Regions from separate parts of the Leclercia sp. genome, predicted to be linked through region 1. Evidence: predicted binding sites of a transcription regulator. Region 1 holds the regulator's gene; each other region holds the start of a gene.
What was found. Region 1 encodes PurR, which represses purine synthesis genes. Its sites were predicted from a motif close to CANGCAAACGTTTGCNTG; they were not measured.
Positions count from the first base shown of each region.

Region 2: pyrD (quinone-dependent dihydroorotate dehydrogenase) is a predicted target of PurR. The motif match lies at 2,608-2,625, and genes of this name have one in related genera.
Region 3: tusA (sulfurtransferase TusA) is a predicted target of PurR. The motif match lies at 1,969-1,986, and genes of this name have one in related genera.
Region 4: carA (glutamine-hydrolyzing carbamoyl-phosphate synthase small subunit) is a predicted target of PurR. The motif match lies at 1,706-1,723, and genes of this name have one in related genera.

Region 1 covers NZ_DAIQCE010000001.1:1,368,673-1,372,919, forward strand. The annotation lists gene V7Q49_RS06405 (MFS transporter) at 1-573, opposite strand, end outside; gene cydH (cytochrome bd-I oxidase subunit CydH) at 739-828, opposite strand; gene purR (HTH-type transcriptional repressor PurR) at 1,124-2,149, shown strand; gene punR (DNA-binding transcriptional activator PunR) at 2,146-3,078, opposite strand; gene punC (purine nucleoside transporter PunC) at 3,194-4,247, shown strand, end outside.
Region 2 covers NZ_DAIQCE010000001.1:1,746,223-1,750,469, forward strand. The annotation lists gene V7Q49_RS08325 (YcbX family protein) at 1-801, shown strand, start outside; gene zapC (cell division protein ZapC) at 798-1,334, opposite strand; gene pyrD (quinone-dependent dihydroorotate dehydrogenase) at 1,502-2,512, opposite strand; gene ssuE (NADPH-dependent FMN reductase) at 2,761-3,336, shown strand; gene V7Q49_RS08345 (sulfonate ABC transporter substrate-binding protein) at 3,329-4,247, shown strand, end outside.
Region 3 covers NZ_DAIQCE010000005.1:153,408-157,654, reverse strand. The annotation lists partial or broken gene V7Q49_RS14960 (MFS transporter) at 1-575, shown strand, start outside; gene V7Q49_RS14955 (DcrB family lipoprotein) at 580-1,137, opposite strand; gene V7Q49_RS14950 (7-cyano-7-deazaguanine/7-aminomethyl-7-deazaguanine transporter) at 1,210-1,875, opposite strand; gene tusA (sulfurtransferase TusA) at 2,046-2,288, shown strand; gene V7Q49_RS14940 (TRAP transporter substrate-binding protein) at 2,514-3,485, shown strand; gene V7Q49_RS14935 (TRAP transporter small permease) at 3,505-4,014, shown strand; gene V7Q49_RS14930 (TRAP transporter large permease) at 4,025-4,247, shown strand, end outside.
Region 4 covers NZ_DAIQCE010000003.1:130,692-134,938, forward strand. The annotation lists gene carB (carbamoyl-phosphate synthase large subunit) at 1-319, opposite strand, end outside; gene carA (glutamine-hydrolyzing carbamoyl-phosphate synthase small subunit) at 338-1,486, opposite strand; gene dapB (4-hydroxy-tetrahydrodipicolinate reductase) at 1,942-2,763, opposite strand; partial or broken gene V7Q49_RS12045 (LacI family transcriptional regulator) at 2,896-3,018, opposite strand; gene V7Q49_RS12050 (alanyl-tRNA editing protein) at 3,020-3,652, opposite strand; gene V7Q49_RS12055 (LysR family transcriptional regulator) at 3,745-4,247, shown strand, end outside.

The DNA.
Region 1 (4,247 bases):
CACTTCCGGCTTTTCGCCCGCCCCACCCGCAGGTAAGGAGAAGAACAGCGCGATCATCGAGACGACACCCAGCAGCGCGGTAGCCAGGAAGGACATCCGCCAGCCAATGACTTCGCCCATCCAGGTTGCGGCAGGCACGCCGCCAATATTGGCGATGGTCAGGCCCATAAACATGGTGGCGACGGCGCTGGCCTGCTTGTGTTTCGGCACCACGCTTGCGGCCACTACCGACCCGAGGCCAAAGAAGGCACCGTGGTTCAGGCTGGTGAGAATACGCGACAGCATCAGGGTGGTGTAATCCGGCGAGAGCGCCGAGAGAACGTTACCCACGGTAAAGATCGCCATCAGAAAGATCAGCGCGTTGCGGCGTCCGCGATGGGACAGCAGGAGGGTCATCAGGGGCGCGCCCACCATCACGCCGATGGCGTAGGCGCTGATCAGCATGCCTGCAGCGGGAATAGAGACATCCACGCCCCGGGCAATAACCGGTAGCAGGCCCATCGGGGAAAATTCGGTGGTACCGATACCAAAGGCACCAATGGCCAGGGCCAGCAGCGGAAAATTGATTCTCATACTTCAACTCCAGACACCGTGTCGTCAGGCGACACAGAACAATGAAGGCGAAAGCATGACATCAATCACAAAAAATGAGAAGTTAACAATTTAGCAAAAGATTTTTGCAGGGCGCGTAACAATAAGCGAAAAGGAACGAGGGAGAGCTGACCTCTCCCGCATCAATCAGTGCAGTGCCGCAGTCAGACCGCTGGCAACAATCAGACTCAGAACAATAATGGTAGTAATCAGCGAAAACTTAAGATCGGTACTCATCAATTTTTCTCCTTTTAATCACCCTACGAAGAGTGAGCTTGCTCATTTTTACACAGTTGAGGGTAAAAATCTTGCAGGATTTAGATTGATATCGGTTTTTGCTCTTCCCCTTTGGGCCAAGATAAGACAAAATTCCACGCTAAATTTATTAGCGTACCGGCCATTGACCCCCTCCTGACGTCCTGTGTCGTTTTCCCGGCGTACCGCAATTCAAATTGCGCAATTAGGGCGAGTGAAGGCAAACGTTTACCTATTGGTTTTTCAGGAGCTTAGATATGGTCTGGAGTGACATCTGATGGCAACAATTAAAGACGTGGCGAAACGCGCAAACGTTTCCACTACAACCGTATCACATGTTATTAACAAAACCCGCTTTGTCGCGGAAGAGACCCGCAACAACGTCTGGGCGGCCATTAAAGAGCTGCACTACTCTCCAAGCGCCGTGGCCCGTAGTCTGAAGGTGAATCACACCAAATCGATCGGCCTGCTGGCGACCAGCAGTGAAGCGCCCTATTTTGCGGAAATTATTGAAGCGGTAGAGAAGAACTGCTTCCAGAAAGGCTACACCCTGATCCTCGGCAACGCCTGGAACAGCCTCGAAAAACAGCGGGCCTATCTGTCGATGATGGCGCAAAAGCGCGTCGACGGTCTGCTGGTGATGTGTTCCGAATACCCGGAACCCCTGCTCACCATGCTGGAAGAGTATCGCAATATTCCGATGGTGGTGATGGACTGGGGCGAAGCGAAGGCCGACTTTACCGATTCGGTGATCGATAACGCCTTTGAAGGCGGCTACATGGCCGGTCGTTATCTGATCGAACGCGGCCACCGCGAAATCGGCGTGATCCCGGGGGCGCTGGAGCGCAACACCGGTGCCGGGCGTCTGGCGGGCTTTATGAAGGCGATGGAAGAGGCATTAATCACGGTGCCGGAAAACTGGATCGTGCAGGGTGACTTTGAGCCGGAGTCCGGCTACCGCGCCATGCAGCAGATCCTCTCCCAGAGCCCGCGTCCAACCGCCATCTTCTGCGGCGGGGATATTATGGCGATGGGTGCGCTCTGCGCCGCCGATGAGATGGGTCTGCGCGTTCCGCAGGACGTTTCGCTGATCGGGTATGATAACGTGCGCAACGCCCGCTTCTTTACCCCGGCGCTGACCACCATCCACCAGCCGAAAGATTCGCTGGGGGAGACCGCCTTCAATATGCTGCTGGACCGTATCGTCAATAAGCGCGAAGAGTCCCAGTCCATTGAGGTACATCCGCGCCTGATTGAACGCCGCTCCGTCGCGGATGGTCCGTTCCGCGACTACCGCCGTTAATCCTCTCCGGGAGCCAGCATCTCTGGCTCCCGCAGCCACTCCCGGTTCATCGTTTCACTGTCTCCCAGATAATCCAGCAGCCAGGCCAAAGCCGGCGACATATCGTTTTGTTGCCAGGTCAGGCAGCACGCCGCATCCGGGAAGGGATTTTCCAGCGTTAGCTCAACCCACTTGCCGCTGTCGATCCACGGTCGGGCAAAATGCACCGGCACCATCCCCACGCACAGGCCGGCCGAGAGGCAGGTGGCCGACGATTCCCAGTCGGGTGTAACAATCCGCCGCTGGTTGTCCAGCAGCCAGGTGATGCGTTTCGGCAGCGAGCGGGAGGTGTCTTCGCGCACCAGCGAGGGCCAGTTGCGCAGGGTATCATCGCTGAGCGGCCCTTCCATGGCGGCCAGCGGATGATGGCTGGCGACCACGCAAATCCAGCTCAGCGTGCCCATATCACGAAACGCATAGCGTCCCCCGACCGGGATCGCCTGGGTGGCACCTATCGCCATCTCCACCCTGCCGTCCGCCAGCGCGTCCCAGACGCCGTTAAAGACCTCCTGCGAGACCCGCAGCTCGACGTCCGAAAAGTGGCGGTAAAAATCGACAATCATCTGCCGGGTGCGCTCGGGGCGCACGATATTATCCACCGCAATGGAGATATGGCTGCGCCAGCCGTTGGCGATCTGCTGACACTGTTCGCGGGTGATCTGCATTTTTTTGATAACAGACCGCCCCTCTTTCAGAAACCAGGTCCCGGCGGGGGTCAACTCCACGTCGCGATGACGCCGTTCAAACAGCGGCACCGCCAGCCACTCCTCCAGCTGACGCACGGTATAGCTGATGGCGGACGGAACGCGATGCAGCTCCTGCGCTGCTCCGCTGAAGCTGCCGTTACGCGCGACGGCATCCACCACTTCAAGAGAATATTCTGACCACATTTTCTGCCTGCAAAATTTTTGAACGCAACCGCCAAATATTAGCGTTTCACAAGCGGGTTTGCACTCCCTACACTCAGCGCCTACCCATACCTGCGCCCAAACGGAGAATAGAACAATGACACCCGGGAAAGGATTTTTAGTCTGGCTCGGCGGCTTAAGCGTGCTGGGCTTCCTCGCCACCGATATGTACCTGCCTGCCTTCTCGATCATGCAGGAGGATCTGCAAACCCCGGCGGCCGCCATTAGCGCCAGCCTGAGCCTGTTCCTGGCAGGCTTTGCCTTTGCCCAACTGCTGTGGGGACCGATGTCCGACCGCTTCGGCCGTAAGCCGGTGCTGCTGGCTGGTTTAGCCATTTTTGCCCTCGGCTGCCTCGGCATGCTGTGGGTCCGCGATGCCACCTGGCTGCTGGTGCTGCGCTTTATCCAGGCGGTGGGGGTCTGCGCCGCAGCGGTGACCTGGCAGGCGCTGGTAACCGATTACTACCCGGCCTCGCGCACTAACCGCATTTTCGCCACCATCATGCCGCTGGTCGGTCTCTCTCCGGCGCTGGCGCCGCTGCTGGGCAGCTGGATCCTCGCCCACTTCAGCTGGCAGGCCATTTTTGCAGTGCTGTTTGTTATCACCCTGGTGCTGATGATCCCGGCGTTTTTCCTGAAGCCGACAGCGACAAAAAAAGGACAATCTGAGCAACGCGTTACCTTTGTTTCGCTGCTCCGCTCGCGCACCTATCGCGGCAACGTGCTGATCTACGCCGCCTGCTCCGCGAGCTTCTTCGCCTGGCTGACCGGCTCGCCGTTTATTCTCAGCGACATGGGCTACAGCCCGGCGGCGATCGGCCTGAGCTACGTGCCGCAGACCATCGCCTTCCTGATCGGTGGCTATGGCTGCCGTGCCGCGCTGCAGAAGTGGCAGGGCCACCAGATGCTGCCGTGGCTGCTGGGGCTGTTTGCCTTCAGCGTGATCGCCACCTGGGCGGTCGGGTTTATCCCGGGCGCGGGCCTGGCTGAGCTGCTGATCCCCTTCTGCCTGATGGCGGTGGCGAACGGCGCAATCTACCCGATTGTGGTCGCGCAGGCCCTGCGTCCCTTCCCGCAGGCGACCGGCAGCGCAGCCGCTCTGCAAAACACCCTGCAACTGGGCCTCTGCTTCCTGGCGAGCCTGCTGGTAT
Region 2 (4,247 bases), 380 kb from region 1:
GAGGCGATCAACCGCTGGCTGAGCGAGTTCTTTTCCCGCCCGGTGCAGCTCCGCTGGGTCGGGCCTGAAATGACGCGACGCGTCAAAAATTATGCTGCGGTGCCGCTGTCGTTTGCCGACGGCTTCCCGTTCCTGCTGACCAACGACGCTTCGCTGCGCGATCTGCAAAAGCGCTGCCCGGCCAGCGTGCAGATGGAGCAGTTCCGCCCGAACCTGGTGGTCACCGGCGCAACGGCCTGGGAAGAAGACACCTGGAAAGCGATCCGCATCGGCGACGTCATCTTTGACGTGGTGAAACCCTGCAGCCGTTGCATCTTTACCACCGTCAGCCCGGAAAAGGGGCAGAAGCACCCTGCCGGGGAGCCGCTGAAAACCCTGCAATCCTTCCGTACCGCCCAGGATAACGGCGATGTGGATTTCGGTCAGAACCTGATCCCGCGCACCAGCGGCGTGATCCGCGTGGGCGACGAAGTGGAAATTCTTACGACCGGGCCAGGGCGGATCTACGGCGCAGGCGCTGAGGAAGAGCCAACCGAGGTGGAGACACAGCCCGCGACGGCGGTGACCATCCAGTGGCAGGGTCAGACGATACGCGGTAATAATCAGCAGGTGTTACTGGAACAGCTTGAACAGGCCGGTATTCGCGTGCCCTATTCCTGTCGTGCGGGGATCTGCGGATGCTGTCGCATCACGCTGGTCGAAGGCGAAGTGAGTGCGCTGAAGAAATCGGCCATCGGCAGCGACGGCACTATTCTGTGCTGCAGCTGCGTACCAAAAACCTCGGTACAGCTGGAAGCCTAAACGGCCTGCTCGAGACTGAAGCTGACCGGCTGTGGTTTAAGTCGGTCATTCATCACTTTAATCGGGTCGCCCAGCTGCATAGTGCGTCCGGCGATAGTCACCGCTGGCTGCGCCAGTAAACAAAGTGCGGCGTTATCGCCCGGCTCCACCACCAGCAAATTCACCTGTTCTGCACTCTCGCTCAGGCTGGCGCAAGCGGCGTCACCGGTGACCGGCGACCAGCGCTCATTGTGAGCCAGGAAGTGCCAGCTTTTTGGCATTTGAGGTTTCAGGAAGCGGATCGCCACCAGCGCATTGAGCACCAGTTCGGCGCGTTGTTCTTTTGACAGTTCGAGATCGCGGCACTTCTCTTCAAAAGAGAAATAGAGGGCGGCATCATCGACGCAAAAACCGGTATCGGCAAAGGCGTCCGGGGTTAACATCCGGCGAGCAAAACGAGAGCGAAACAACATACCATTGGCGAGATCGAGCATCATGCGATCGTGCTCGTCACAGAAATACCAGCGCCAGTTATCGTCAGGTTTAATTCGCATCTGTCTCTCCCGTTCCCAAAACGTCCTGTCGTAAGAAAGTCCTGATTGCCGCTTCGCTTTTTTAACTTCAATAATCAAAGACTACAATGTCTAATAAAGCAACAGTCCGGGAATATAAAACAACCAGAGCTGGAAATAAAGCCCTGGTTGTCAATGATGCTAAAAGATTAGATATGATTAACGATTTCTTTAATCAGCGGCGGCCCTTTAAAAATAAAGCCGGAATATATCTGCACCAGCGAAGCGCCGGCCGCCATCTTCTCGCGCGCGGCCATGACCGAATCTATACCGCCTACGCCGATAATCGGTAGGCGACCATTTAATTCCTGCGACAGGCGGCGGATAATTTCTGTGCTTTTTAACTGCACCGGACGCCCACTCAGGCCCCCCATTTCGTCGCAATATTTCATCCCCTGAACCAGGGAACGATCGAGAGTCGTATTGGTGGCAATAACACCATCAATATTATGGCGAACCAAACTATCCGCGACCTGCGCCAGCTCTTCTTCGGTCAGATCCGGGGCGATTTTAACAGCGACCGGGACATATTTATGGTGCGTCGCCTGGAGTTCATTTTGCTTATTCTTGATGGCGAGTAATAAATCGTCGAGCGCTTCACCATATTGCAGCGTGCGCAGGCCCGGGGTGTTAGGTGAAGAGATATTCACCGCAATATACCCGGCGTAGGCATAGACTTTTTCCATACAAATCAGGTAGTCATCTTTGCCCTGCTCGACCGGCGTGTCTTTATTTTTGCCGATATTAATGCCCAGAACGCCATCGAAATGCGCTTTCTTCACGTTCTCGACCAGGTGATCGACGCCGAGGTTATTAAAGCCCATGCGGTTGATCAGCCCTTCGGCCTCGACCAGTCGGAACAGGCGCGGCTTGTCGTTACCCGGCTGCGGGCGTGGCGTGACGGTGCCAATTTCGATGGAGCCAAAGCCCATCGCACCCAGTGCATCGATGCACTCGCCGTTTTTATCCAGCCCCGCCGCCAGACCCAGTGGATTTTTAAAGGTTAATCCCATGCAGGTGACCGGCTTCTCCATCACTCTCTGGCGCACCAGCGCTTCGAGTGGGGTTCCGGTAATACGGCGTAATTGCTGGAATGTAAATTCATGAGCGCGCTCAGGATCGAGCTGGAAAAGGGCTTTACGAACGAAGGGGTAGTACATGAACTCTCCTGGATTCCCGGTGTGCAAACCGGGGGCGTATTATCTGCGATCGCAGCGGGAAAGGGAATTGACCTGCGGCAAAAAAAGCGCCGCTATACGCAATCGTTTACTTTTCACCCCTCCTTTATTCATTTTTTGGCATTTATCTTGCGGATAAATCATTTAGTGGAATAAGTCAGCGATGCCACACTGCCAACAAATGTTATCAATGTTAGATAAAAGCAAACAATTGGTTATAAGGAGCATCTATGCGCGTCATTACGTTGGCTGGCAGTCCGCGATTTCCTTCCCGCTCCAGCGCGCTGCTGGAATACGCCCGGGAGCAACTGACTTCACTGGATGTTGAGGTGTTCCACTGGAATTTGCATAACTTCGCCCCGGAAGATCTTCTCTATGCCCGCTTCGACAGCCCGGCACTGAAAACCCTGAACGAGCAGCTTAAGGATGCCGATGGGCTGATCGTCGCTACCCCGGTCTATAAAGCCTCGTTTTCCGGTGCCCTGAAAACCCTGCTCGATCTGCTGCCAGAGCGCGCGCTGGAGGGCAAAATTGTGCTGCCGCTGGCGACCGGCGGCACCGTGGCTCACCTGCTGGCGGTGGATTATGCCCTGAAGCCGGTGCTCAACGCCCTGAAGGCTCAGGAGATCCTGCACGGCGTGTTTGCCGACGACTCACAGGTGATCGACTACCAGCACAAACCTCACTTTACCCCCAACCTGCAAACCCGTCTCGACAGCGCCCTGGAGACCTTCTGGCAGGCGCTGCACCGCCGCGACGTTCAGGTTCCCGCTTTTGGTCTTCAGAAAGGAGTCGCCCATGTTTAAATCCCTTTTACGCCTGAGCCTGGCGGGCCTGGTGGTCCTCTCCGGTCTGGCGCACGCCGCCGAGCCCGCGCCCGAGAGCCTGCGTATTGGCTACCAGAAAGGCAGCATCAGCATGGTGCTGGCAAAAAGCCATCAGCTGCTGGAAAAACGCTACCCGGACACCAAATTCTCCTGGGTGGAGTTCCCGGCAGGTCCACAGATGCTGGAGGCGCTGAACGTCGGCAGTATCGATATCGGCAGCACCGGCGATATCCCGCCAATCTTCGCCCAGGCCGCCGGTGCGGATCTGGTTTACGTTGGCGTTGAGCCGCCAAAACCAAAAGCCGAAGTGATCCTTGTTCCTGAAAACAGCCCGATAAAAACCGTGGCGGATCTCAAAGGCCATAAAGTGGCTTTCCAGAAAGGCTCCAGCTCACACAATCTGTTATTGCGAGCCCTACAACAGGCGGGTCTGACCTTTAAAGATATTCAGCCAATTTATCTTTCTCCGGCGGATGCCCGCGCCGCCTTCCAACAAAATAACGTTGATGCCTGGGCAATCTGGGATCCCTACTACTCCGCGGCCCTGCTGCAGGGTGGCGTCAGGGTGTTAAAAGATGGCGAAACCCTGAAACAGACCGGCTCCTTCTATCTGGCCGCTCGCCCTTATGCGGAGAAGAACGGTGAATTTGTCCAGGGCGTACTGAATACCTTTAGCGAAGCGGATGCCCTTACTCAGAGCCAGCGTCAGGCCAGTATCGCCTTGCTGGCAAAAACGATGGGGCTCCCGGAGCCGGTCATTGCCAGCTACCTTGATCACCGCCCGCCAACCGTCATCAAACCGGTGGATGCCCATACCGCCGTGTTGCAGCAGCAAACCGCTGACCTCTTCTATGACAATCGCCTGGTGCCGAAAAAAATCGATATTCGCG
Region 3 (4,247 bases), on a different contig from region 1:
TGCCGTTTCGCGCGGTGCTGGGGCGCGTCTGGCCCTACGGCATGGCGCTGGCCCTCGGCTCGGCAGGCTTTGGAGTGATCGCCACCTTTATCACCCTGTTCTATGCCGATAAAGGCTGGGACGGGGCGGCCTTTGCCTTGACCCTGTTCAGCTGCGCCTTCGTCGGGACGCGGCTGCTGTTCCCGAACGGCATCAACCGGCTGGGCGGGCTGAACGTGGCCATCATCTGCTTTAGCGTTGAGATTGTCGGCCTGCTGCTGACCGGCATCGCCGATGCGCCGTGGATGGCGCGGATTGGGGTCTTCCTCGCGGGGGCGGGCTTCTCGCTGGTGTTCCCGGCGCTGGGGGTGGTGGCGGTCAAAGCGGTGCCGCAGCAGAACCAGGGCGCGGCGCTGGCGACCTACACGGTGTTTATGGATATGTCGTTGGGGATCACCGGGCCGCTGGCCGGGCTGGTGATGGCGTGGGCCGGGGTGCCGGTTATCTATCTGGCGGCGGCGGGGCTGGTGGCGGTGGCGTTACTGCTGACGTGGCGGCTAAAAAAATGGCCTCCAGCGGAGGCCACTTCATCGTGATGAATTACTGAATCACGAGGGTATTGATGATGTTCTCTGCGGCAGTTTGCGCTTTCTGCTGATCGTCAGCAGGCAGCGTGATCTGCAGGGTCAGGAGTTTGTTGTCCACTTTACCCAGCACGACGGAGGAGTAAGCGGTCTGGCCTTTAGCGGAGATAATGCTATCCAGCTGTTGCAGCTTTTGGCCTTTCAGCTCGATGGCTTTGTTGGTTACGACCTGCAGCTGCGGGTCGCGGCTGCGCTGCTGATCTTCCAGACGTTTCGCCAGCACGCCCAGGTCTTCATTAGTGTCATCACCGACGATCACAATCACCGCTTTTTGCCCGGTGGCATCGGAATAGACGTGCATGTTGTTGGCCTGGGTGCCCAGCTTGCCGCTCTGATCGGTCATATCCGCCGGCAGAGAGAAGCTGAGTTTGCCATCCATCAGGCTGACCGGCTGACCCGTGGCGTTGCTTTCCGCAGACGCAGCCTGAGCAGGCGTTTTGGTGTCGCTGTTATCACAGGCTGCCAGCCCCATCACCAGCAGGCCGATCCCGACATATTTAACCAGATTGCGCATTACATTCTTCCTTTCGATAAACGGCCATAACGGCGCATCAATCCATCTTATCACAACTGTTCAGGGGAACCCTTAACCAGCCTGCAATGCCGAGATTTCAGATTTATCCGCGAATCTTTTCAGCAACATATTCAGCAGCACGCCGTACATCGGCAGGAAGAAGACCAGGCTGATAAGCACCTTGAAGGCGTAATCCACGAGCGCAATTTCCATCCAGTGTTGCGCCATGAACGCATCCGGGCTGCGCCAGAAGGCAATAAAGAAAAAGGCCAGGGTGTCGCTGACGTTGCCAAACAGCGTCGAGGCGGTCGGAGCCAGCCACCAGCGATGGTTCTGCCGCAGGCGGTTAAACACATGCACGTCGAGGATCTGCCCCAGCGCATAGGCCATAAAGCTGGCGGCGGCGATACGGGCGACGAACAGGTTGAAGTGCGTCAGCGCCTCAAAGCCCTGCCAGCTGCCCATATAGAACAGGGACGAAATCACGTACGAAACGAACAGCGCCGGGAGCATGACGGCAAAGATAATGCGTCGCGCCAGCGGGGCGCCAAAGATGCGGACGGTGAGATCGGTCGCAAGGAAGATAAACGGGAAACTGAACGCGCCCCAGGTGGTATGAAAACCAAAAATGGAGATCGGCAGCTGCACCAGGTAGTTACTGGAGGTGATCACCAGCAGATGAAAAAGCGAAAGCCAGAACAACGCTTTTACGCGCTGCGATTGAGAGAACTGCGTCATATTGTGACCTTTTTGATTAGTATTTGGGGTGAGGGAACCCAATAAAGCCGCCGCATGATACTGCTTTGACGGCACTTTGCAATGGCTAATTTTCACGCAATCGTTAACCTGGTTTGCTTTGCCCGGCTCGCGGCGTAAACTACTGCCGTTTTTATCTGGACGAGACCACGATGACCGATCTGTTTACCCATCCGGACCACACCCTTGACGCCCAGGGCCTGCGCTGCCCGGAACCCGTCATGATGGTGCGCAAAACCGTGCGCACGATGCAATCCGGCGAAACGCTGTTAATTATTGCCGACGATCCGGCCACCACCCGCGATATTCCGGGCTTCTGTACCTTTATGGAACATGAGCTGCTGGCGCAGGAGACCGGGGCGCTGCCGTATCGGTATCTGATTCGCAAAGGGTAATGCCTTGTATGGGGTATGCGGCCTGATGCCCTCACCCCAACCCTCTCCCACGGGGAGAGGGCGCAAACCCGGCATGACCGCCGCCACAAATCTAAACCACCATTTCATTTTTTGGCGCTTTTTGTGAAGTGCTTCACCCTCGCTTTCCAGGCTGTAGTCTAGTTATTAAACGTATAACTAAAACGACGTTTCGATACTTACCCTCACTACCCTGGAGTTGACTCGATGAAAACGACCCTCAAGCCGTTGCTGGCCGCGCTGTGTCTGTCTGCTGTCGCTGCCTCTGTTTCTGCTCAAACCATTAAAGCTGCCGATGTGCATCCCGAAGGCTACCCGAACGTGGTGGCGGTGCAGCATATGGGTGAAAAACTCAAACAACAAACCGACGGCAAGCTGGAGATGAAAGTCTTCCCCGGCGGCGTGCTGGGGGATGAAAAGCAGATGATTGAGCAGGCCCAGCTGGGGGCCATCGATATCATTCGCGTCTCCATGGCGCCTGTGGCTGCGATCCTGCCGGATATCGAAGTCTTTACGCTGCCCTACGTCTTCCGCGATGAAGACCATATGCACAAAGTGATCGACGGCGATATCGGCAAGCAGATCGGTGAGAAGCTGACCGCCAACCCGAAATCCCGGCTGGTGTTTCTCGGCTGGATGGACTCTGGCACCCGTAACCTGATCACCAAGAACCCGGTGGTGAAACCGGAAGATCTGAAAGGGATGAAGATCCGCGTTCAGGGCAGCCCGGTGGCGCTTGCCACCCTGAAAGACATGGGGGCCAACTCGGTGGCGATGGGGGTCAGCGAAGTCTACAGCGGGATGCAGACCGGGGTGATTGACGGTGCGGAAAACAACCCGCCAACCTTTGTTGCTCACAACTACATGCCGGTGGCAAAAAACTACACCCTCAGCGGCCACTTTATCACCCCGGAAATGCTGCTCTACTCCAAAGTGAAATGGGACAAGCTGAGCGCCGACGAGCAGGAAAAGATTAAGACCCTCGCCCGCGAAGCCCAGTTTGAGCAGCGCAAGCTGTGGGAAGCCTACAACACCCAGGCGCTGGAAAAAATGAAAGCCGGCGGCGTGCAGTTCCATGACATCGACAAGTCGGTGTTTATCAAAGCGACGGAGCCGGTGCGCGCCCAGTATGGCGAACAGCATCAGGATCTGATGAAAGCGATCGCTGACGTCCAGTAACCCTCTGCGTGGAGGACGTATGTCCGAACACTATCTGAAGTGGATGGATCGCCTGTACCTGCTCGCCATGGCCGTGGCGGGCGTTTCGTTGCTGGTGATGACCATCGTGATCCCGATAGGGATTTTTTCCCGCTATGTCCTCAATCGTGGCGAGTCCTGGCCGGAGCCGATCGCCATCATCTGCATGGTGACCTTTACCTTTATCGGCGCTGCGGTGGGCTACCGCGCCGGATCGCATATCGCGGTGAACATGCTCACCGACCGCCTGCCCGCGGCGTTAAAAATGTTCTGCACCCGGGTGGTGGATGTGCTGATGCTGCTGATATCACTGATCATCTTCTGGTACAGCTATCTGCTCTGCATCGAACTGTGGGAACAGCCGGTGGCGGAGTTCCCGGTGCTGACCTCCGGCGAGAGCTATCTGCCGCTGCCCATCGGTTCAGCGATCCTCATTTTGTTTGTCCTTGAGCGCCTGCTGTTTGGCACCCAGGAAAACCGTCCGGTCGTGCTGATCGGCAACCACAGTTAAGGGGTGGATCATGGATGCATTTGTTTTGCTCTTCACCCTCGCCATTTTGCTGGCGCTGGGGATGCCGGTGGCCTTTGCCGTGGGCTTAAGCGCGGTGGCCGGGGCGCTGTGGATCGATCTGCCGCTGGAAGCGCTGATGATCCAGATCACCAGCGGGGTGAATAAATTTACCCTGCTGGCGATCCCGTTCTTTATCCTCGCCGGGGCGATCATGGCGGAAGGGGGCATTGCCC
Region 4 (4,247 bases), on a different contig from region 1:
CGCCCTGACGCTCCAGCTCCAGCGCGCAGTTCAGCGCCGTCTGGCCGCCCATGGTCGGCAGTACCGCATCAGGACGCTCTTTTTCAATGATTTTACGTACCACTTCCCAGTGAATCGGCTCGATGTAGGTCGCATCAGCCATTTCCGGGTCGGTCATGATGGTTGCCGGGTTGGAGTTCACCAGGATAACGCGGTAACCCTCTTCGCGCAGGGCTTTACAGGCCTGGGCACCGGAGTAGTCGAATTCGCAGGCCTGGCCGATAACAATCGGGCCAGCGCCAAGGATCAGGATGCTTTTTATGTCTGTACGTTTTGGCATGGTCTTCTCGGCTCCTGATTATTTAGCGGTCTTACGGTATTGCTCGATAAGTTCGATAAAGTGATCGAACAGCGGCGCGGCATCGTGCGGGCCTGGGCTGGCTTCCGGGTGCCCCTGGAAGCTGAACGCCGGTTTGTCGGTGCGATGAATCCCCTGCAGGGTGCCATCGAACAGCGACTTGTGCGTTACGCGCAGGGTGGCAGGCATGGAGGCTTCATCGACAGCAAAACCGTGGTTCTGCGCGGTGATCATCACCGTATTGTTGTCGATATCTTTCACCGGGTGGTTGCCACCGTGGTGACCGAACTTCATCTTCACGGTTTTCGCACCGCTCGCCAGCGCCAGCAGCTGATGGCCGAGACAGATGCCGAATACCGGAATATCGGTTTCGAGGAAGCTCTTAATCGCGTCGATAGCGTAGTCGCACGGTGCCGGGTCACCCGGGCCGTTAGAGAGGAAGATCCCATCCGGGTTCATCTTCAGCACGTCGTCTGCCGGGGTCTTTGCCGGCACAACGGTCAGACGGCAGCCGCGATCCACCAGCATGCGCAGAATGTTGCGCTTGGCGCCGTAGTCGTAAGCCACCACGTGGAACGGCAGTTCGTCTTCTTTTTTGGCTTCCGGCAGTTCACCTGCCAGCGTCCAGCTTCCCTGAGTCCAGCTGTAGGCCTCAGCGGTGGTCACTTCTTTTGCCAGATCCATGCCGTTCAACCCCGGGAAGGCTTTGGCTTTTTCCTGCGCCAGGGCCGCATCGAGGTTGTCGCCCGCGATGATGCAGCCGTTCTGGGCACCTTTTTCACGCAGCAGACGCGTCAACTTACGGGTATCGATATCGGCAATCGCCACGATGTTATGGCGTTTCAGGTAGGAAGAGAGGTCTTCGGTATTGCGGTAGTTGCTGGCAATCAGCGGCAGGTCGCGAATAATCAGACCTTGTGCATGTACCTGGGAGGACTCTTCATCAGCGGCGTTGGTGCCGACATTACCGATATGGGGATAAGTTAGAGTAACGATTTGGCGGGAATAGGAAGGATCAGTGAGGATTTCTTGATAACCGGTCATTGAAGTATTGAAAACGACTTCCCCAACCGCCGAACCTGTTGCCCCAATGGCCCGACCGATAAACTGGGTTCCGTCTTCCAGAACCAATAGCGCTGACTTAATCAAAACACCCTCCAGAGAATATTCACTCACTTTATTTGCATATTAATTCATAACCGTAGTACGAAGCAATGCAAATCTGCTGCCAGTGGATTTTCGGCAAACGGCGGCATTCTGGGGATTTGGCAGGGGAAAGTCAACTTAAAAAGCAGGTTTTATTTGTAGTTTTTGTGCCACTGATGGACAGGAAAGCTTTTAACGGGCAAAAAGATCAACTAAATCACTTAAGAAAACGCTTGCGAGACACGTTTAGTTTAAAGAGTGCTTTCGCAGCCTCAAAAAGTGGACCACTTGGTCAAAATTCACAATGTTGAAACAAAAATAATGGCAATAACTCCACTTTATGGACGCTTAATAATAGAAACAGAACGAAACAGATAAAATTAAAGGGCAATAAAATATTGCCCTCTGCAATCAACTAATTATGACTGCAATAACCACATCACGAAGGGTAACTATGATTATAAATTGTTAAGATCGAGCACATCTCGCATGTCAAAGAGACCATTTTTTTTGCCTTTCAACCAAATTGCAGAACGAACAGCCCCATTTGCAAAAGTCATACGACTTGACGCTTTATGGGTGATCTCAACGCGCTCGCCAATATCGGCAAACATCGCAGTATGTTCGCCCACAATGTCGCCCGCACGCACGGTGGCAAAACCAATGGTGCCGGGAACGCGTTCACCGGTATGGCCTTCCCGGGTGTAGACGGCGCACTCTTTCAAATCCTTATCCATCGCCTGAGCAATCGCCTCGCCCATCGCCAGCGCGGTACCTGACGGGGCATCGACTTTATAGCGGTGGTGCGCTTCGATGATTTCGATGTCGGTGTAATCCCCCATCACCTTCGCCGCTTTCTCCAGCAGTTTGAGCATGACGTTCACGCCCACGCTGAAGTTCGCTGCAAAGACGATAGCGATCTCTTTGGCCGCATCCTGAATAGACTCTTTACCTGCATCATCGAAACCGGTGGTGCCAATAACCATTCCTTTGCCATGCTGACGACAAAACGCCAGGTGACTGAGCGTACCTTCCGGACGGGTGAAGTCGATGAAGACATCGAAGTCATCTTTTACCGCCTCGAGGCTGCTTTGTACGGTCACGCCGGACCTGCCTGCGCCCGCCAGTTCCCCGGCATCGGCGCCCAGCAGGGATGATCCTTCTCGCTCCAGAGCCGCGCCCAGGGTGACGCCATCCATCTGTAATGTCGCCTGAATTAACTGACGGCCCATACGGCCACCCGCGCCAGCAATCGCGACGCGGACCTGTGCATCATGCATAGTTATTCTCTTACGTTAAAATGATGTAAACCTTTTCAGATTAACCAGCCTCTGTCGATGCCGCTATCTGAAAACGCCAATAATTAGAATTTAATGATAAACAGGGAGAGATATCAGTGAAAGACATGATCGTCAGTGAATACCGCATGATTCACGTATCTCCAGCGCAGGCGGCAGGATGATCCGTTTCGCGGGTTCATCATTGCCCTGAATCCGGCTTTAGAGTCACTCCCCCGCTTTACGGCCAATCTCCCTGTTAATCCAGGGCATAGGTGACTACCAGTTGCCCCTTTTTCATCTTCAGCCCGAGGATCTGCACTAACCCAATATCCGCCAGCTGTTTAACGTGCGTTCCTCCGCACAGGTAGGCCGGGAGATCGCCAAAGCGAACCTTGCGTCTGCCGGATTCAGTTTCGGTATGGCGAAGCAGGTTGTCGGCTTTCCAGCCGTCAATCATGGCCATCAGAGCCCTGGCATCAGGCAGAAGGCCCTGAGGCTCGCCGGGCATAAAGGTAATCCGCCCTTCACCGGGCCAGTGATGGGCTTTTACCGGCTTCCAGCCAAACTGCTCGCCGGCATAGCCAATCAAATGGCCTGCGCTGTGCCAGCGGGCGTGACGTTCTCTCACATCTTCATCGACCTGTATCTCCACCTCGCCTGGCGCAAGCGCGCCGGACAGAATGTGAACGACCTGCTCTCCGCGCAGGGAGACCGCTTCTACCACCATCCCGGCGATCGATCCTCGATCCGCGGGCTGTCCGCCCCCCTGCGGATGGAAAAGGGTTTGATTGAGCTCAATGGCGTAACGGCCGTCAGGCTCTTCGGTGCAGCGGATTACCTGCGCCCGGCCTGCTGTCGCGTCACTGGTGTAATAAAGTCGTTCTGTCATGGTTGTTCTCCTCTGTACCCTGACAGTATATTCATCACTTGAGTGTCGATAATCGGCCACTCACACATTGCACTCTTGCCTGGTATGCACAAATGAAACCTACCCTGCTTCCCGATCTCGCCACTTTCGTCACCATCGTAGAACATGGCAATTTTTCAACCGCAGCCCGGCTCACTGGCGCAACGCCCTCGGCGATTAGCCGCTGTGTTTCTCGACTTGAAAAGGAAATGGGATGTAAATTACTGCACCGCACCACGCGCAAACTGGCCCTTACCGTGACCGGAAAATCGGTTTATGAACATGCGCTGGATATGGTGGACGCGGCGCAGCAGGCGATGGATTCAGGCAGCAGCCTGCAGACCGTTGCGCAGGGAAAGCTGACAATGAGCGTGCCAAAAGCCGTAGGACGTTTTGTGATCCATCCTTTAATCCCGGCATTCCTCGAGCGCTATCCGCACATTGATGTCTGTCTGCGTCTGGAAGATCGCTATATGGATTTGATCGACGACGGTGTCGATCTGGCGTTACGGATCACCAATACCCCCTCTCCAGGCTTGTACGGTAAACCGCTGATGCCGGTCACCCATGTGATCTG